Linked DNA regions of Desulfovibrio desulfuricans. The protein of the gene in region 1 interacts with the protein of each later gene in a pairwise test. Links are inferred from orthologs where the notes say so. Each region holds a gene or a part of one and is shown in the gene's direction. Other genes may lie near its edges.

The links.
Region 2: the proteins of ligA (region 1) and leuS interact in binary tests that used the Escherichia coli proteins (3 or more experiments, as listed by UniProt). The link is inferred for Desulfovibrio desulfuricans from one-to-one orthologs.

The regions. Positions count from the first base shown.
Region 1 is NZ_JANFYZ010000001.1:605,042-611,578, reverse strand. Bases 1,347-4,324 are described here. They hold ligA (NAD-dependent DNA ligase LigA), read left to right. Parts: upstream 1,347-1,759; coding sequence 1,760-3,889; downstream 3,890-4,324. Other genes in these bases: dapB (4-hydroxy-tetrahydrodipicolinate reductase), read left to right, coding at 3,906-4,324; uvrB (excinuclease ABC subunit UvrB), read left to right, coding at 1,347-1,670. Outside these bases: more of uvrB, read left to right, coding at 1-1,346; more of dapB, read left to right, coding at 4,325-4,694; NE637_RS02520 (methyl-accepting chemotaxis protein), read right to left, coding at 4,972-6,537. UniProt on the Escherichia coli protein: DNA ligase that catalyzes the formation of phosphodiester linkages between 5'-phosphoryl and 3'-hydroxyl groups in double-stranded DNA using NAD as a coenzyme and as the energy source for the reaction.
Region 2 is NZ_JANFYZ010000002.1:200,065-206,767, reverse strand. The notes cover bases 2,321-5,464. They hold leuS (leucine--tRNA ligase), read left to right. Parts: upstream 2,321-2,703; coding sequence 2,704-5,226; downstream 5,227-5,464. Other genes in these bases: NE637_RS03580 (DNA polymerase III subunit delta), read left to right, coding at 5,461-5,464; nusB (transcription antitermination factor NusB), read left to right, coding at 2,321-2,689. Also shown: bifunctional diaminohydroxyphosphoribosylaminopyrimidine deaminase/5-amino-6-(5-phosphoribosylamino)uracil reductase RibD, read left to right, coding at 1-953; NE637_RS03600 (riboflavin synthase), read left to right, coding at 963-1,643; ribH (6,7-dimethyl-8-ribityllumazine synthase), read left to right, coding at 1,718-2,188; more of nusB, read left to right, coding at 2,192-2,320; more of NE637_RS03580, read left to right, coding at 5,465-6,504; NE637_RS03575 (JAB domain-containing protein), read left to right, coding at 6,691-6,703.

The DNA.
Region 1 (6,537 bases):
ACAACATAGACAAGCTGCGCCACGCCGCCACCCACGCCCTGCTGACCCGGCGCGATGTGGTCATTGTGGCTTCGGTTTCGTGCATCTACGGCCTTGGCTCGCCGGAATATTACGCCAAGATGGTCATTCCCGTTGAGGTGGGCCAGCACTTCCCCATGGACAAGCTCATCACCCGGCTGGTGGAAGTGCACTACGAGCGCAACGATTATGACTTCCACCGCGGCACCTTCCGCGTGCGCGGCGATGCCCTTGAAATCATTCCCGCCTACCATCACGAGCGGGCGCTGCGGCTGGAATTTTTTGGCGACGACATCGACCTCATGCGCGAGATTGACCCCCTCACGGGCGAGGTGCTGGCCGAGGTAAGCAAAACCGTGCTGTACCCTGCCAGCCACTTTGTTTCCGCGCAGGACAACCTCAAGCGGGCTGCCAGCGACATACGCGATGAACTGGCGGTGCGGCTCACCTATTTCAAGGAGCACGGGCAGCTTGTGGAGGCCCAGCGCATTGAGCAGCGCACCCAGCTTGACCTCGAAATGATTGAAGAGCTCGGCTACTGCAACGGCATTGAAAACTACACCCGCCACCTCGACGGCCGCAAGCCGGGCGAGCCGCCGTCCTGTCTGCTCAACTATTTTCCCGAAGATTTTCTGCTTTTTGTGGACGAATCGCACATCACCATTCCGCAGGTGGGCGGCATGTACAAGGGCGACCGCTCGCGCAAGCAGACCCTTGTGGACTACGGTTTCCGCCTGCCCTCGGCTCTGGATAACCGCCCCCTCCAGTTCAACGAGTTCACCAACCTGCTCAATCAGGTGGTGTACGTGTCGGCCACGCCCGGCAAGTACGAGCTGGATCAGGCGCAGGGCATTGTGGCGGAGCAGATCATCCGTCCCACGGGCCTTGTGGATCCGGTGGTGGAGGTGCGCCCCACCAAGGGCCAGATGGAAAACCTGCTGGGCGAATGCCGGGGCAAGGTGACGCTGGGCGAGAGGGTGCTTGTCACCACACTTACCAAGCGCATGGCGGAAGACCTCACCGAATACTGCTGCAACATGGGCGTGCGGGCGCGTTACCTGCATTCGGACATTGATACGCTTGAGCGCATGCAGATCATCCGCGCGCTGCGGCTTGGGGAATTTGACGTGCTGGTGGGCATCAACCTGCTGCGCGAGGGGCTGGACATCCCCGAAGTGTCGCTTGTGTGCATTCTGGATGCGGACAAGGAGGGCTTTTTGCGCTCCACGGGTTCGCTTATCCAGACATTTGGCCGCGCCGCGCGCAACGCGCAGGGCAAGGTCATTCTGTACGCGGACAAGATCACCGATTCCATGCGCGCCGCCATGGGCGAAACCGAGCGCCGCCGCGCCAAGCAGGCGGCCTACAATGAAGAGCATGGCATCACGCCCACCAGCACCCGCAAATCGCTTGAATCGCCACTTGATAGCCTGTATGTGGAAGATGGCGGCGGACGCGGGCGCGGCAAGGGCAAGGGTAAACAGCGCGAGCCAGACGCAGTGCCGCTGACTGCCGAGGATGTTGCCATTCTTGTTGCCAAGCTTGAAAAGGAGATGCGTCAGGCGGCTCGTGATCTGGAATTTGAACAGGCCGCAGAGCTGCGTGACCGCATCCGCATTTTGCGGGCCAGGCTTATCGCCATGCCCGAATAGACGGGGGCGCTTGCCCCTGTGAGCAGTGCCGCCGCAAAGCCCGTAAGCCAAACAAGGGCACGGCGGCTGACCATCAGAAAGGTTTTTTCATGTCGCAGAATTCACGCAATGGCAGGCAGGAGCAGAACAGCCTCTTTACCACTGGCCCCGCTGGCGGTCCCAGCAGCGAGGAGCGCAACCGCGCCCGCTGGCTGGCCGCAGAGCTGGAGCGCCACAATTATCTGTATCACACTCAGGATGCGCCGGAAATTTCGGACGACCAGTTTGACGCGCTGTTTCATGAGCTGGCCGCGCTGGAAGACCGCTGGCCCGAGCTGCGCTCTGCCCATTCGCCCACCCTGCGCGTGGGCGGCAAGCTGCTGGACGGCCTTGCCAAAAAAGCCCACAGCCGCCAGATGTACGGTCTGGACAACGTCTTTTCTGTCGAAGAATGGCGCGATTTTGTGGAGCGCATGCGCCGCGCATGGGATACGGAACTCAACGGCCCTCTGCCGCAGGCCTTCTGGTGTGATCCCAAACTGGACGGCCTTGCGCTGGAAATCATCTATGCAAACGGCGTGTTGCAGGAGGCCCTGACGCGCGGCGATGGCGAGGTGGGCGAAGTCGTTACAGAGGCCGTGCGCACCATCCGCACCGTGCCCTTGCGCCTCAGGGGCGATGGGCCGTTTCCCGCGCGGCTTGAAGTGCGCGGCGAAGTGGTGATGTATAAAAAGGATTTTGACGCCCTCAACGAGCGGCAGGAATCCCTGGGGCAAAAGACCTTTGCCAATCCGCGCAATGCGGCAGCAGGAACCCTGCGCCAGCATGATATTTCGGTTACGGAATCGCGCCCCCTGCGCTTTCTGGCTTATAGTCTGGGTGATGCGCAGTGGGCTCCGGCGCAGCCGTGCCGCCTGCATTCGGAGCTGATGGCCCGGCTGAAGGAATACGGTTTTCTTACGCCGCCAAACGGCAAGCTCTGCGCGAGCCCTCAGGATGTAGAAAACTATGTGAACTGGGTGCGCGAAAACAGGCCGGAATTTGCCATGGAAATTGACGGCGCCGTGGCAAAACAGAACGACCTTGAAGCCCAGGAGGCACTTGGTTTTACGGCGCGCGCGCCGCGTTTTGCCGTGGCCTTCAAGTTCCCGGCCATGCAGGCGCAAACCCAGCTTGAGGGCATAGAAATTCAGGTGGGGCGCACAGGGGCGCTTACGCCAGTGGCCATGCTTGCGCCGGTGGCTGTGGGCGGGGTCATGGTTTCGCGCGCAACCCTGCATAATGAGGATGAAATCCGCGCGCGCGACGTGCGCGTGGGCGATACCGTTATTGTGCAACGCGCGGGCGATGTTATCCCCGAAGTGGTCGGCCCGGTGCTGGATAAAAGGCCCGCGGGCGCTGAACCCTACGAGTTCCCCCACACGTGCCCGGCCTGTGGGCAGCCCGTGTACCGCGAAGAAGGCGAGGCTGCCTGGCGGTGCGAGAATCTGGCTTGCCCCGCCATCCGGCTGCGCTCCATAACCCACTTTGTTTCCAAGGCCGGGCTTGATATTCAGGGCGTGGGGCAAAAGTGGATCGAGCAGCTTGTGACCAGCGGGCGCGTACAGTCGCCAGCCGATCTGTTCAGCCTCACCGTGCAGGAGCTGCTGGGCTTTGAACGCATGGGCGAGGTGCTGGCGCAAAAGTTTGTGGATTCGCTGGAAAACGCCCGCCACACCGCGACCCTGCAAAGGCTTATCAGCGCCCTTGGTATCCGCCACGTGGGCGAGCAGACGGCCCGTACCCTTGCGGCGCGCTTTGCCGATCTGGATGAACTGGAAAACGCCACAGTGGATAGCCTGCTGGCCCTGCCCGATGTGGGGCCGGAAGTGGCTTCGTCCATACGCAACTTCTTTGACAGCCCTGCCAACCGCGAGCAGCTTGCGCGGCTCAAGGAGAACGGCCCGTGGCCCAAGGGCGCGGATTCGGCTCAGGGTGCGCAAACCCTTGCCGAAGGGCCCCTGGCTGGCAAAACCATTCTTTTTACGGGCACCATCAGCGTGCCGCGCGGCACGGCGCAAAAGTGGGCCGAGGCCGCCGGGGCTGTTCCCCTTGGTGCTGTCAGCAAGAAGCTGGATTATCTGGTGGCGGGCGAAAAGGCGGGCAGCAAGCTGGACAAGGCGCGCTCCCTTGGCGTAACCGTGCTGGATGAAACGGAATTCAGAAACCTGTTGCGTGAATCCGGCATTGAGCCGGAATAACGGAAACGGAGAAGCTATGAGCACTTCTATTATTGTGGTCGGGGCCAGCGGGCGTATGGGCAAAACCATCAGCGGGCTTGTGGAAGCCGACCCGCAGTTCACCCTTGCAGGGCTGGTGGACAGCCCGGAGCGCATAGCCGCTCTTACGGGTGCTGCCTGCCCTGTTTCCGACAGTCTGGCAGCCCTGTTGCCCAAACTTCCGGGGGCTGTGGTCATTGACTTCACCGCTCCTGCGGTGAGTCTGCAATCGGCCAAGGCCGTTGCGCAGACCGGCAATGCCCTTGTAATCGGCACCACGGGCTTTACCGATGAGCAAAAAGACGAACTGCGCGCCCTTGCTGCCAAGGCCCCGATTTTCTGGGCCTCGAACATGAGCATCGGCGTGAATGTGCTGCTCAACATCCTGCCCCAGCTCACCAAGGCCCTGGGCGAGGATTATGATATTGAAATGGTGGAACTGCACCACAACCGCAAAAAGGACAGCCCCAGCGGCACGGCCCTGACCCTTGGCGAATGCCTTGCCGAGGCCCGCGACTGGAAGCTCAACGATGTGCGCTGCTCCAGCCGTGACGGCATCATCGGCGCCCGCCCCAAGGAGCAGATCGGCATTCAGGCCATACGTGGCGGCGATGTGGTGGGCGTGCATACCGTGTATTTCATGGGCCCCGGTGAGCGTATTGAAGTGACCCATCAGGCCCACTCTCGCGAGAATTTTGCACGCGGCGCTATCCGCGCCGCTGGCTGGATGGCAGGGCAGAAGCCCGGCAAGCTTTATAGCATGCAGGACGTGATCAAGGATATTTAGTATTGTTTTGCAGGCTGTTTTGTCTGGATGAGATTTCAGGTTTGAATATCTTTTGTACAGACCAAAGCAAGGTGTTTTAAAGCAGGCCCGTTTTCGTTCAGTGACAACACATTAGGTGCTGTATTGAACGAAGGCGGGTCTGATCTGTTTTATTGTTGCCGCGCTTGCGTAGATGGGGCAGGGTGTGAAAAAGCCCCTGAACGGTTTGCCGTTCAGGGGCTTTGAGTTTGTTGCGGGGCAGGGTAGGCGCTTACTCCTGCTCCTGTGCCCGCGTCAGCTATGAAACCATCTGCGCAATGAGCTTTTTGAGTTCCTGCGCCTGCTTTGCCAGTTCCGTCACTGCGTTGGCAGATTGCGACATGGCGGAGGACGTCTCTACGCTGATGGTGTTGATCTGTTCCACAGCGCGGTTGATCTCGTCGCTGGTGGCCGACTGTTCTTCTGCGGCGGCGGCAATGGAATGCGCCTGATCCGCAGCCTGATCCACCAGCACCACAATTTCTGAGAGCGCCTCGCCGGAGGTTCCGGCAAGCTCGGTGGTCTGCTCAATGGTGTCTACAGTCTGGTTGACCTGATCAATGTTCTGCGTGGTGCCGCTCTGTATGCCCTGAATGGCGGAACCAACCTCGCGGGTTGCCTGCATGGTCTTTTCCGCCAGTTTGCGCACCTCGTCGGCCACAACGGCAAATCCGCGTCCGGCTTCGCCCGCGCGCGCCGCTTCGATGGCGGCGTTGAGGGCCAGCAGGTTGGTCTGGTCTGCAATGTCTGAAATCACGGTCATGATCTGGCCGATACTCTGGGCCTGATCGCCCAACGAGGCCATTCCGGTCTTGAGGCCCAAAGCCTGCGTGTGCAACTGGTTGATGCCCTGCACTACCTTGTTGACCACTTCTGCGCCATGTTCCGCCTTGCGTTTGGCATTGATGGTAGTGTCTGAGGCGCCGCCCGCATTGCGCGCCACCTCAAGCACCGAGGCATTCATCTGCTCCATTGCGGTGGCGGTTTCAGAAACACGCTGTGTTTGCTGATCCGCGCCACGGCTGGCCTGTTCCACCTGGGTGGAAAGCTCCTCGGTCGCGGTGGAAAGCCTGTCGGCAATGGCATTGGCGTTCTGCGCCACCTGGGCAACGGCATCACGCTGCTGCTCGATGGTGGCCTGCTGCTTTTTGATTTCCGTCAGGTCGAACACAAGTGTTACTGCACCAACAATGTTGCCGTCCAGATCGCGGATCAGCGAGGCATCAATGCGCAGATTTTTGTGCTGGCCGTCTGCAAAGGTCATTGCTGCTTCAATGCCATGTGCGTTCACTCCCTCGCTCAGACATTTATGGCAGATGGTACGCTTGTTGGCATCCCCGTAGAAAAATTCAGCCGCTCCCATGCCCTTATAGTCGTCGGGCTTGCCGCTTTTGCCCACAAGCTTGACCATGGCATCATTCACATAGGTGATGCGCACATCTGTATCTGCAACCAGGGTGGGGAAGGTGATGCCCTGCAATACGCCGTCAGCAAAACCCAGGCGGTTTTTGAGCACAGCGGTTGTTTCTTTAAAATTACCTGCAAGTTCAGCCAGTTCAAAACTATAATTGCCCGCGAGCGTGGCCTTGAAATCGCCGTGCGCAATCTGCGCGCTGTAGTCCATGATGTTCTTCAGCGGGGCGGTAATGATCCGGCGAACCATAAATATGATGCTGCCCAGCAATACAACAAAAATGCCGATAGCAACGAGAATAAGAATGTTGCGTTGCTCAACGGCGTCTTTTGCAAGATCGTCTGTAAATGCGGAGGTGCAGACAAGCCAGCCTGTTCTTTCAATGGTTTGAAAAACAATTACCTTGTCCTT
Region 2 (6,703 bases), on another replicon or contig:
CGCACGGCGTAAATCCGGCGGAGTGCACTCTGGTTGTCACGCTTGAACCTTGCTGCCATCAGGGCAAAACGCCACCCTGCACCGAAGCCATCAAGGCTGCGGGCATCAAAAAGGTGGTCGTAGGCCTTGCGGACGTCAATCCTGTGGCCTGCGGCGGCGCTTGCCAGCTGCGCGAAAGCGGCGTTGAGGTGATTGAAGGCGTCTGCGAGCAGGAATGCCGCGATCTTGTGGCCGATTTTCTGATCTGGCAGCAGCACAAGCGCCCCTACGTAATGCTGAAAATGGCCGCCACCCTTGACGGACGCATCGCCACCCGCAAGGGCCAGTCCAAATGGATAAGCTGCGATAAATCCAGAGAAGAAGTGCAGGAACTGCGCGCGGGCATCGGCCTGTGCGGCGGCGCTATCCTTGTGGGCGGCGGCACCTTTCGCACTGACAATCCGCAGCTTACCGTGCGGGGCGAAAATGCCGGGCCGCAACCTCTGGCCTGCGTGCTTACCTCACGCCTGCCCCAGCCCGATGCGGATTTTCACCTGCTGAAAGACCGCCCGGAACAGACAGTTTTCATGGTTTCGCCCGCTGCGGCGGCCTCCACCACGGCCAAGGCCCTGCGCGACATCGGCGTGAGGGTTCTGGCGCTTGGCCCCGGCATGCACGGCGGGCCGGACTTTCCCAATCTGCTGCGTGCAGTGTGGGAAGAACTGCACTGCCCCTACATGCTTTGCGAAGGCGGCGGGCATCTGGCCCTGAGCCTGCTGGAAGCCGGCCTTGTGGACGACTTCCGCCTGCACCTCGCGCCCATGATTCTGGGCGACGAAGACGCCCTGCCGCTCTTTTCCGGCCGCGCGCCCCTGAGCCTGGAAGAAGCCCTGCGCATGCGCGTGAGCAATACGCACCTGTGCGGCGAAGACATTCACATTCACTTGCGGCCTCTTGAAGCCGCCAAGGCATAGGGCGGGCGCATGTTCACCGGCATTATCCAGGGCCAGGGCGAGGTTCTCGCCCTGCGCGACACCGGCACGGAACGCAGGTTCACCCTGCGCCCCCTGTTCAGTCTGCCCTCCATCGTCGATGGCGAATCCATTGCCGTCAACGGCGCATGCCTTTCGGTGGAAACCCACGGCGAGGGGGTGTTCACAGCCTATGCCTCCACAGAAACCCTCTCGCGCACCACGCTGGGCAGGCTCAAGACTGGCGACAGCGTGAACATGGAGCGGGCGCTGGCCCTGGGCGACCGGCTTGGCGGGCACCTGGTGAGCGGGCATGTGGATTGTCTTGCCACGGTGCGCAGCGTTACGGGCGCGGGGCAGTCCCTGTGTTGCCGTATTGCCTTTCCCAAGGAATATGGGGTGGAGGTCATTGCCAAGGGCTCTGTGGCCCTTGACGGCATCAGCCTTACCATCAATGATTGCGGGCCTGATTTTCTTGAGGTTAACATCATTCCCGATACCCAGAAGCGCACCACAATGCGCAACTGGCGGCCGGGAACTCTGGTGAATATGGAAACCGACCTCATTGGCAAATATGTGCGCAGCCTTTTGGGGGCCTGGGCTCCCGGCGGCAAGAGCGCGGCAGAGCAAACTGCCGCCGCGCAGACCAGCGGGTTGAGCCGCGAGATGCTCTTGCGCAACGGCTTTATCTGAACATTTCCGCTTACAGAAATATTACAAAAAACGCGTTAGCGCGGGCACTTGCGCCAACGCGCCAAGGAGTTGCCATGAGCACTGTTACCACCATCGCCGGACAGTTGGACGCCAAGGGTCTCAAGATCGCCATTGTGGCCACCCGGTTCAACGATTTTATCGTAGATCGCCTTGTGGGCGGCGCGCAGGATTATCTGGAACGTCACGGCCTTGATACCGCCAATATCACCATTGTGCGTATTCCCGGCGCATTCGAAATGCCGCTGGTCTGCCAGAAGCTGGTCAATTCCGGCAAGTATGACGGCGTGTTGGCGCTTGGCGCGGTTATTCGCGGCGGCACCCCCCACTTTGACTACGTGTGCGCCGAGGCCAGCAAGGGCATTGCCCAGGCCATGATGCACTCCGGCGTCCCCATCGGTTTTGGTCTGCTGACCTGCGACACCATTGAACAGGCCATTGAACGCGCCGGTTCCAAGGGCGGCAACAAGGGCGTGGAAGCTGCGGCAGCCATGCTGGAAACCATCCGCGTTATGGAGCAGTTGTAACCCATGGCAAAAGGCAAATCAGCCACCCGCCGTGGCGAACGCGAACTGGCCTTTCAGGTCCTGTACGGCCTTTCCTTCACCCCGGCCCGTGATATTGACGATCTGCGGCGCATCTTTCGCATTTCTCCGGACTATCTTGCCCGCTGGGAAGGTCAGGAACCGCCCAGCCATCCCTCGGGCTTTGCCTGGGAACTGGTGGCAGGCGTTTGGAGCAAGAGCGATGAGCTTGATGCGTCCATCAGCAATTTTTCGCGCAACTGGCGCGTAGACCGCATGGGCCGCGTGGAGCTGACCCTGCTGCGCCTTGCCGTTTTTGAGATCATGTACCGCAATGATGTGCCGCCCAAGGTTGCCATCAACGAGGCGCTGGAACTCAGCCGCCAGTTTGGCGAAGGCAACGCCAAGAGCTTTATCAACGGCATTCTTGATGCCGTGGCCAAGGCTCTGGAAACCGGCGGAATCTCCCGGCCCGCTGCCGATCCTTCAACCATATCCGAGTAATCCGGTAAAGCCCCATGACGCACGAACGCTATAATCCGCAAGCTATCGAAGAAAAGTGGCAGTCTCGCTGGCAGGCCGAAAACGCTTTTGCCTGCACCCACAAGAGCAACAAGCCCAAGTATTATGTGCTTGAAATGTTCCCCTATCCTTCGGGCAATATCCATATGGGCCATGTGCGCAACTACGCCATTGGCGATGTGGTGGCGCGCAGCAAGCGCATGCTGGGCTTCAACGTATTGCACCCTATGGGCTGGGACGCCTTTGGTCTGCCTGCGGAAAACGCGGCCATCAAGAACAATACCCATCCCGCCAAATGGACCTACGCCAACATAGACAACATGAGGGCGCAACTGAAGCGCCTGGGTTATTCCTATGACTGGGATCGCGAAATCGCTACCTGCCGCCCCGAATATTACCGCTGGGAGCAGATGTTCTTTTTGCGCCTGCTGGAAAAAGGGCTCGTGTACCGCAAAAAGGCGGCGCAGAACTGGTGCCCCTCGTGCCACACGGTGCTCGCCAACGAGCAGGTTGTCGATGGCCTTTGCTGGCGCTGCGACAGCCGCGTGGAGCAGAAGGATCTGACCCAGTGGTTCCTCAAGATCACGGCCTACGGCGATGAACTGCTGCAAGACCTGCAAAGCCTTGAAGGCGACTGGCCCGACCGCGTTATCGCCATGCAGCGCAACTGGATTGGCAAATCCACGGGCGCGGCCATCACTTTTGGTCTGGAAAACGCGGCCCTCAAGGCAGAAGGCGTCACGGGCATAGACGTGTTCACCACGCGGCCCGACACGCTCTTTGGCGTGACATTCATGACGCTGGCCCCCGAGCATCCGCTGGTGGAAAAGCTCATTGAAGGCTATGAAAAAGCCGATGAAGTACGCGCCTTTGTTGATCGCATCCGCAATATGGACCGCATCGACCGCCAGTCCGATTCGCTGGAAAAAGAAGGTATCTTCACCGGTGCCTACGCCGTGCATCCCTTTACCGGGCAGCGCGTGCCGCTGTGGCTGGGCAACTTCGTTCTGGCTGATTACGGCACTGGCGCGGTTATGGGCGTGCCCGCGCACGACCAGCGCGATTTTGAGTTTGCCCGCAAATACGGCCTGCCCCTGCGCGTGGTCATCAGCCCCAAGGATGAGCAGATTGATCCTGAAACCTTGACCGAAGCTTATACAGCTGAAGGTTTCATGGTTAATTCCGGCCCCTTTGACGGCACCGCCAATGAGGACGGCAAAAAGGCCGTGGCTCAGGCGCTGGAAAAGGACGGCAAGGGCAAGGCCACCACTCAGTTCCGCCTGCGCGACTGGAACATTTCGCGCCAGCGCTACTGGGGCGCGCCCATCCCCGTTATTTACTGCGACAAGTGCGGCGTGGTGCCTGAAAAGGAAGAAAACCTGCCCGTGCTGCTGCCCATGGACGTGAAAATCCGCGAAGACGGGCGCTCTCCCCTGCCGGAAACGCCGGAATTTGCCTCGTGCACCTGCCCCAAGTGCGGCGGGACCGCCCGGCGCGAAACCGACACAATGGATACCTTTGTGGAATCCTCGTGGTATTTCGCCCGCTACACCAGCGCCCGCAAGGAAGATGGCCCCTTTGACACGGAGGCCCTCAAGTACTGGCTGCCCGTTGACCAGTACATCGGCGGCGTGGAACACGCCATCCTGCATCTGCTCTATTCGCGCTTTTTCACCAAGGTGCTGCGCGATCTGGGCTTTTTCCCTGCCGAACTCAACGAGCCTTTCGCCAACCTGCTCACCCAGGGCATGGTGCTGAAAGACGGCAGCAAGATGTCCAAATCCAAGGGCAACGTTGTTGCGCCTTCCGACATGATCGCCAAGTATGGCGCGGATACGGTGCGCTTGTTCTGCCTCTTTGCCGCGCCGGCCGAACGCGACTTTGACTGGTCGGATTCTGGCATCGAAGGCGCGTCGCGCTTTATTGGCCGCGTGTGGCGTCTTTTTGATGAAGAAAAAGACCGTCTGCTGCCCCTCAAGGCCTGCCAGTCCACGGCTGAGGACGCTCAGAGCGAGGAAGCCCGCGACCTGCGCCGCCGCGAACACCTTACGGTCAAGAAATGCAGCGAAGACATGGGCGACCGCTTCCAGTTCAACACGGCTATTGCCGCTGTAATGGAACTGGTCAACGCCATGTATCTTTCGCGCGAAAAGCTTGGCGCCACGGAAGGCGACCGCCGCGTATTCTCGTCGGCCATGGCCTCCGTGCTTACGCTGCTTTCGCCCATCACGCCCCATGTTTGCGAAGAACTCTGGCAGCATCTGGGGCACGGCACCCAGCTTGCCAGCGAACTTCTGCCCAAATGGGACGATGCCGCTACCGTTCAGGACATGCTCACCGTGGCCCTTCAGGTCAACGGCAAGCTGCGCGGCACGGTGCAGATACCCGCAGCCGCCGACAAAGCCGCCATGGAACAGGCCGCACTGGCAGATTCCTCGGTGCAGCGCCACATTGACGGCCTGACCGTGCGCAAGGTGGTGGTGGTCCCCGGCAAACTGGTCAACATCGTTGCCAACTAACTGATTATCATGGCGGAAGGGGCTGTTTTTCGCAGATGAAAAACGCCCCTTCCGCCTGTATACCCCTTCCCCGTTCCCGCTTTTGTACCTATACTGACTGCGTTGGCAGTTTCACCAGATGACAAACCTGGATTTACGGGATTTATTCCAAGGCGGAATTTATTCCGGGCGGGTTTTATTCCGAGGCTGCTACGGCAGTCTTTTTTTTATCAATTTTCAGAACCACGGAATATCATGAGCGCGGTACATCCCGGATTCAGTTTTCTTGTATGCCCGGACGGGCAGTTGCTGCGCGCGCGCATGGAGCAGCTGCTTTCTTCCTTTCCGCCCGCCAGCGGGCAGTGGGAAAGGCACGTCTACTGGGGCGACGAGGAACCCTCGCCGCGCTTCTGGGAGCAGCTTACACTGCAAGGCCTGTTCGGCGCACCGCGTGTGCTGGTGGTGCGTCAGGCCAATCTGTGGCCCGCAGCGGTGTGGAAAAAGGTATCGCATGCGCTGGCCCGGCCCTCGGAACAGTGCTGGCCCTTTTTTTGTATGGAAGTGGCCTGGGACAAAGGCCAGCCCAAGATTCCCGCGCACATTGCCAAACTGCGCTGCATGGCCTTTGCGGATCAGCAGGGCTGGATATGGCGGCAGGACGGCCTGAACGAACGGGCGGTCAAAAAGCATGTGCTGCAACGCTCGCACGAGCTTGGCCTGCGCTTTGAACAGGACGCTCTGGAGCAGTTTTGCGCCTCTGTGCCGCCCGATGCCCTGGCCATTGAAAACGAGCTGATCAAGCTGCAACTGCTGCGCAATACTGCACAGGATGATGCCCGGGAGAAATCACAGGCAGATTCTCACGGGGCGGATCAGGTTCCCGACCAGGGCACCATTACTCTGGCCATGACCGCCACGGCTTCTTGGAACCCAGAGTGCAACGTCTTTGACTGCATCCGGCACATGGAGGCGGGCAACCTCACCGCCGTGTGGAAGGAACTTTCGCGCAGTCAGGACGGCGACAGCCTGCTGTTTTCTTTGCTGGCCCTGCTGGCGCGGGAGTTACGCCTGCTCTGGCAACTATGGGCGGGCGAAAAGGTGCGCGTGCATCCCAACGAGGCTGCCTTCAAAAAACAGTTGGCAACCCGGCTCGGCCCAGCAGTGCTTGCGGAGTGCATGTCCACTGTTATGGATGCGGAGTTGCAGGTAAAGAGCGGCCGCAGATCACCAAGCCAGAGCCTGGACTATCTCGCGGCCCGCATGACAGACCTGTTTGCCGCAGGCCGCACCCGCGCCTGACGCAAACCGCCAGGCAGAACATCGCCGCGCCAGCCTCGCGCGGTGCAAATGCGGTTATTGCGACCCAGATTCCGCTGCGATCCGCATTTATCATTTTCGCTCACGTAAAAAACGGCAAAGGATTTGCGGGATGCATGCGCCTTTATCCGCCCGCCCCCTTGCGCAACCTCCAAGACTGCTTATTTTATGACAGCAAAGC